DNA from 2 places in the Arthrobacter sorbitolis genome. Region 1 is predicted to be linked to the other one. Evidence: predicted binding sites of a transcription regulator. Region 1 holds the regulator's gene; the other holds the start of a gene.
What was found. Region 1 encodes HrcA, which represses chaperone genes, less so after heat shock. Its sites were predicted from a motif close to TTNGCACTCGNNNNNNNCGAGTGCNAA; they were not measured.
Positions count from the first base shown of each region.

Region 2: the regulator HrcA is predicted to act here: its motif matches at 1,966-1,992, upstream of groL (chaperonin GroEL).

Region 1 is NZ_JBTNDM010000001.1:405,195-408,602, forward strand. It holds gene ACX80K_RS02000 (DUF3097 family protein) at 61-912, opposite strand; gene hrcA (heat-inducible transcriptional repressor HrcA) at 1,084-2,097, shown strand; gene dnaJ (molecular chaperone DnaJ) at 2,182-3,312, shown strand; gene ACX80K_RS02015 (16S rRNA (uracil(1498)-N(3))-methyltransferase) at 3,315-3,408, shown strand, end outside.
Region 2 is NZ_JBTNDM010000010.1:33,355-36,762, forward strand. It holds gene ACX80K_RS14770 (uracil-DNA glycosylase) at 1-131, opposite strand, end outside; gene ACX80K_RS14775 (DUF3263 domain-containing protein) at 241-543, shown strand; gene ACX80K_RS14780 (LytR C-terminal domain-containing protein) at 581-1,210, shown strand; partial or broken gene ACX80K_RS14785 (NINE protein) at 1,514-1,639, opposite strand; gene groL (chaperonin GroEL) at 2,154-3,408, shown strand, end outside.

The DNA.
Region 1 (3,408 bases):
TGGCGGGAACTCTCCCCGGGAGTGTGCTTCTAGGATACGTGGTGGCCGGTGCTGAGCCGCTCAATCGCTCCCCGGCGGTGCGGTCAGGAAGTCGATGACCTCCTCGACCCGGCCGAGCAGCGAGGGCTCCAGATCGGCGTAGGTGCTGACGCCTGCGAGGATCCGCCTCCAGCCGTGTGCGACGGCGGCCTGATCGGAGTGCGGCCAGCCGAGACCCGCGAGGATGCCCGTCTTCCAGTCCTGGTGGCGGGGCACCACCGGCCACGCGTCGAGGCCCAGCGCGGCCGGCTTCACGGCCTGCCAGACGTCCACGTAGGGGTGGCCCACGATCAGGACGTGGTGGCGGGCGCCGGGCACGGTCATCGCCTGCTGCGCTATCCGCGATTCCTTCGTCCCCGGCAGGAGGTGATCGACGAGGATCCCGAGCCTCCGCTGCGGCCCGGGTCCGAAGGCGCGCACGGCCCCCTCGAGGTCGTCGACGCCGTGCAGCGGCTCGACGACGATCCCCTCCAGCCGCAGGTCGTCGCCCCACACCTTCTCGACCAGTTCGGCGTCGTGCTTGCCCTCCACCCAGATCCTGCTGGCACGCGCCGTCCTCGCACGTGCTCCGTCCACCCTGAGGGAGCCGGACGCCGTGCGCGTGGCAGCGGGTGCCGCCCGCACGACGGGGGCGACGACGTGCACGGGCGCGCCGTCGAGGAGGAATCCGTGGCCGAGCCGGAAGGTGCGCGTCTTCCCGCGCCGGTCCTCGAGGACCATGACGTGCAGTCCGCCGGACTTCTCGACGCGGACCACCGCACCGACGAAACCGCTCTGCACGTCCTCCAGGACCATGTCCTTCTCGACCGGGACGTCGGGCAGGACGGCCCGCTTCGGAGCCGCAATGTCCTGTGCTCCCCAGCCGTACTCCATGCCGAGCGTGTCCTTCCCGTGGGGGCTCCGGCGGTCTGCCGCGGCCCGGTCCCCAATGCTAACAATCGGTGCCGACGTACTAGACTTGGCACTTGGGTGTGTCGAGTGCTAACCGTTCGGAACCACCCGTGAAGCGCAGTCGTCAGGAGCGGACCCGGAGGTGACACAGGAATGAGTGAACCACGACGCCTAGAGGTGCTCCGGGCCATCGTCGAGGACTACGTCCACTCGCGGGAGCCCGTCGGCTCCAAGGCCCTCGTCGACCGCCACCGGCTGGGCGTCTCGTCCGCCACCATCCGCAACGACATGGCTGTCCTCGAGGAGGAGGGGCTCATCGCGGCCCCCCACACCAGTTCCGGCCGCATCCCCACGGACAAGGGCTACCGCCTCTTCGTCGACCGCATCTCCGAGGTGAAGCCGCTCTCGGCCGCCGAGAAGAAGGCCATCCAGACGCTCCTGGAGGGTGCCGACGACCTGGACGACGTGATGGACCGGACCGTGCGGCTCCTCGCGCAGCTCACCAACCAGGTCGCCGTCGTCCAGTTCCCGCGCGTCGGCGGAGCGTCGGTCCGGCACATAGAGTTCGTGCTGCTCGCTCCGCAGCAGATCCTCGTCGTCCTCATCGCCAGCAACGGCACCGTCCAGCAGCGCATCGTGCGCACCCCGGCGGCGATCCAGGAGACCGAGCTCGCGGAGCTCAGGCAGCGGATCCTCTCGGCCGTGTCCGGTGTGAAGCTGTCGGTGCTGCCCGCCGAGCTCGGTGGGGCGCTGTCGCAGCTGCCCCCTCCGCTGCGGGCCCACGGGGGTACGATCATCAGGACGCTGGAGCAGCTCGCAGGGCTCGGCCGCGACGACCGGATCCTGCTGGCCGGGACGGCGAACCTCGCCCGGTCCACCGGCGATTTTCCGCTGAGCATCGGCCCCGTCCTCGAGGCACTCGAGGAGCAGGTGGTCATGCTGCGGCTCCTCTCCGAGATGGAGTACGACGCCCGGGGCATCTCGGTGAGGATCGGGAGCGAGAACCCGTACGGCGGCCTGTCGGGGGCCTCCGTCGTGGCGACGGGCTACGGACCGGACGCGGGCGCGAAGCTCGGCGTCCTCGGGCCCACCCGCATGGACTACCCGACGACGATGGCCGCCGTGCGCGCCGTCGCCCGCTACCTCTCGAGGGTCCTCGAGGAGTAGGCCGGCGCCTCCCGGGGCGCCCCCGCATTTCCGCCGTACCGGCGAGCAGAGACAGAAGTTCCCAACAGGAAGTGATGTGCACGAGTGAGTAATCACTATGAGGTCCTCGGGGTCGCGCAGGGCGCGACCGGCGAGGAGATCAAGAAGGCGTACCGCAAGCTGGCGCGCAAGCTCCACCCGGACGTGAACACCGGTGACGACGCCGCCGAGGAGTTCAAGCGCGTCACGCACGCCTACGAGGTGCTCTCCGATCCCCAGAAGCGCCGCGTCTACGACACGACGGGCAACGAGAACGGGACCGACAACGGGTACGGCGCCGGCTACTCGGGCTCCGGGTTCGCGTTCCAGGACATCTTCGAGACCTTCTTCGGCGGCGGAGGGCAGCAGGCCGGCGCCCCGTCGCGGACACGCCGTGGGCAGGACGCCCTCATCAACGTGCGCATCGACCTCAGGGACGCCGTCTTCGGCGCCAACAAGAAGATCGAGGTGGACACCGCGGAGGTGTGCCCCACGTGCGACGGCACCTGCTGCCAGCCCGGCACGTCCGTCCGGACCTGCGACATCTGCGGCGGGTCCGGCCAGGTCCAGCGCGCGGTCCGGTCCATCCTCGGGCAGGTCATGACGAGCGCACCCTGCGGCACCTGCCAGGGCTACGGCACCGTGATCCCCAGCCCCTGCCACGAGTGCAGCGGCGAGGGCCGCATCCGCGCCCGGCGCACCCTGACCATCAAGGTCCCCGCCGGCGTGGGTACCGGCACGCGCATCCAGCTCGCCGGGCAGGGCGAGGCCGGGATCGCCGGCGGACCCCAGGGCGACCTGTACGTGGAGATCCGGGTCAACACCGATTCGACCTTCCTGCGCGACGGCGACGACCTGCACGTGACCCTGAGCGTCCCCATGACGGCGGCCGCGCTCGGCACCAGCGTGCACCTGGAGACGTACGACGGCGACCAGGAACTCGTGATCAAGCCCGGCACGCAGTCCGGTGAGATCCTGACGCTCCGCGGACTCGGGGTCACGCACCTCCGGAGCCAGGGCAGGGGAGACCTCCGCGTCCACCTGAACGTCGAGACCCCGCGCAACATCGACCACCAGCAGGAGGAGCTCCTGCGCCGGCTCGCGGAGCTGCGCGGCGAGGAGTACACGGACGGACAGCTCGCCAGCAGCGGTTCGGGCGTGTTCGCGCGCCTGCGGGAGCGCCTCGGGAACCGCTGAGCATGACGCGACCCCTGTTCTTCGGGCCGGGTGACCCGGTCCGGGCTGCCGTGCCCGGCGCCCTGTTCGTCCTCGGCGGGGACGAGGGGCGCCACG
Region 2 (3,408 bases), on a different contig from region 1:
GCGAACGGGAAGGCGGAGGCACTGGGTGAGGGGGCGGCGCCGGCCGTCGCCCGGACCCCGCGCCCGCTCGCCCGACTGCTTCGGGGGAGAGTGTCGGGAAGATCGAAGAGGGCGCCGTCGTCGTGGGTCATGGCCCCATTCTCGCGCGTCCCTCCCGGGGCCACCGGCGGAATGACACGCGTGTAATTCCCCTCTACCATGGGATGACAGTTGTGCCGGTAGAGGGAAGGCGGTGGCGCGATGGCCGAGCCGGACGGGCACGCGGACGCCCTGCCACGGCAGGATGCGAAGCCGGCCCTGGGTGACCGCGAACAGCGCATGCTCGCCCTCGAGCGCGAATGGTGGAAGTACTCCGGTGCGAAGGAGCAGGCGATCCGCGACCTGTTCAACATGTCCGCCACGCACTACTACCAGGTGCTCAACGCGCTGATCGACACCGAGGCAGCCCTCGCCCACGACCCCATGCTGGTGAAACGGCTGAGGCGCCTGAGGTCCACCCGCCAGAAGGCCCGGTCGGCCCGCCGTCTCGGCGCGGACATCTGATCCGGTCGGCCGAAGGTCATGAGCGAAGGACAACTCCATGACCGATCACCCACGGGACGAGTTCGACAGGGTCCCGGAGGCTTCCGTGCGCCAGGGGGTCCACCGCGAACGGCTCATCCCGGCAGGGTCGGGAGGCCTGGGGCTCAGGATCACGGTGGGGGTGCTCGCCCTCGTGATCGGCCTGGGCGCGTATTTCCTCCTTCCGCGGCTCGGTTTCACCGGTGGGAGCGACGGCGCTACCGCCAGCCTCTCCACCAGCACACCCGGTGCGGCCACCACGCAGGACGACGAGCCATCCGGCGACCCCTCCGAGCAGACCGGGCCCGGCGCCGCTGGACAGGGGACCGGTGAACCGGGCGTGGACGCGACGTCGACAGCAGACGCCGGTGATCCCGACCGGAACCAGACGATCAATGTCCTCAACGGCACGGGCTCTCCCGGACTCGCGTCCGTGGCGGCGGCCCGGCTGTCATCCGAGGGCTGGGTGTCGGTGCTGCCCGGTAACTGGGCGGGGGTGCAGCTGGAGACCTCGGCAGTCTTCTACGACGGCGAGGAGCAGCGTCCGGCTGCGGAAGCAGTGGCGGCCGATCTCGGCATCAGCACCCTGACGGACAGCCCAGGGATCTCGCCCTACATCTCGGTGGTGCTCGGTCCGGAGTTCCAGTAGGCGACCCGGTTCCGTAGGGGCCCGGATGCCTGCTCGTCCGCCTTCGGGCCGGGTAGCGCGAATCCCTGTGGAGTCGGCGCCGGAGTTCATGGCCCCGTCGTACGCGGGGCGGGCCGCGCTGGAGCGAGCCGGGCCGTCAGTCCTCGAGGGGACGCCGTGCGCATCGGTCCGGAACCGGCCGGACCCGACCAGGATCAGGATGCCCTCCACGAGGCCCCGGATGCCCGCCGCGATCGCGCTGAGCCCGAAGGTGAAGGACACGCGTGCGGTGGACAGGAGGACCAGGATGACGCCGATCGTCGTGTAGCCGGGGTAGAACCCGTGGATGCCGAGGGATCCGAGCAGGAGCCCCAGGACTCCGGCGATCACCCGGGACTTCTGGGGCACGTACGGCCCACCGTACTGTCCCGCGTTGTAGCCGCCCTGCATGTAGCCGGCTTGCGTCGGCGGGGACTGCGCGTAGGGTGCCTGCCCGTGGACAGCCTGACCCCTGGCCGCGCCGCCCGTGGAGTGCTGTCCAGGACGGAGGGGTTCCCGTCCCGGGCATCGGCTGCTGGTTCCTGCCTGTCGGACTGCCCTCGGGACCGGTTGCTGACGACGACACGGTGCACCCCTCTGCTCGTCGGAGGCCCGACCTATGCCGTCGACGCCCGGTGCGCCACGTCCCCCGGAGCGGTTGTTCCCGGCACTGCTGCGAGGGTCCCGGGGAGGGCCGGGCGGCTTGCACTCGCGGGGTGAGAGTGCTAATTATTGAGTTGGCACTCACGCGCGCAGACTGCTAGATCTGCGGGCGATGAGTGAAGCAGGCAAACCTCTGTGGTGGGGGTGGCGCTCGGGACGTGAAAGAGATCGTCCAGGCGCCGTCCGGCCGTCGCGGGCACCGCACACAGGCAGAGCATTCAAGTGCTTCAGATGCAACCGTCCCGAAAGGACCTAAGCCGTTATGGCCAAGATCATTTCTTTTGATGAAGAGGCCCGTCGCGGCCTCGAGCGAGGCCTCAACATCCTCGCCGATGCCGTCAAGGTAACGCTCGGCCCCCGTGGCCGTAACGTCGTGCTCGAGAAGAAGTGGGGTGCCCCCACCATCACGAACGACGGCGTGTCCATCGCCAAGGAGATCGAACTCGACGATCCGTTCGAGAAGATCGGTGCCGAGCTCGTCAAGGAGGTCGCCAAGAAGACGGACGACGTCGCAGGCGACGGCACCACCACTGCCACCGTGCTCGCCCAGGCCCTCGTCAAGGAAGGCCTGCGCAACGTCGCGGCCGGAGCCGACCCGCTGAGCCTGAAGCGCGGCATCGAGAAGGCCGTCAAGGCCGTCACCGACGAGCTGATCGCCTCCGCCAAGGAGATCGAGACGAAGGAGCAGATCGCTGCCACCGCGTCCATCTCCGCCGGTGACACGCAGATCGGTGAGCTCATCGCCGAAGCCCTCGACAAGGTGGGCAAGGAAGGCGTCATCACCGTCGAGGAGTCGAACACCTTCGGCCTCGAGCTGGAACTCACCGAAGGCATGCGCTTCGACAAGGGCTACATCTCGGGCTACTTCGTCACCGACGCCGAGCGCCAGGAGACGGTGCTCGAGGATCCCTACATCCTGATCGTCAACTCGAAGATCAGCAACGTCAAGGATCTCGTCGCCGTCCTCGAGAAGGTCATGCAGTCCGGCAAGCCGCTGCTGATCATCGCCGAGGACGTCGAAGGCGAAGCCCTCGCGACCCTCGTGGTCAACAAGATCCGTGGCACCTTCAAGTCCGTCGCCGTGAAGGCCCCGGGCTTCGGTGACCGCCGTAAGGCGCAGCTCGCCGACATCGCCATCCTCACCGGTGGCCAGGTCATCGCCGAGGAAGTGGGCCTCAAGCTCGAGACCGCCACCCTCGACCTGCTCGGCACCGCCCGCAAGGTCGTCGTGACCAAGGACGAGACCACCATCGTCGAAGGAGCCGGCGACGCCGACGCCATCGCCGGTCGCGTGGCCCAGATCCGTGCGGAGATCGAGAACTCCGATTCCGACTACGACCGCGAGAAGCTGCAGGAGCGCCTGGCCAAGCTGGCCGGCGGTGTCGCGGTCATCAAGGCCGGCGCGGCCACGGAGGTCGAGCTCAAGGAGCGCAAGCACCGTATCGAGGACGCCGTCCGCAACGCGAAGGCGGCTGTCGAGGAAGGCATCGTCGCCGGTGGCGGCGTAGCCCTCATCC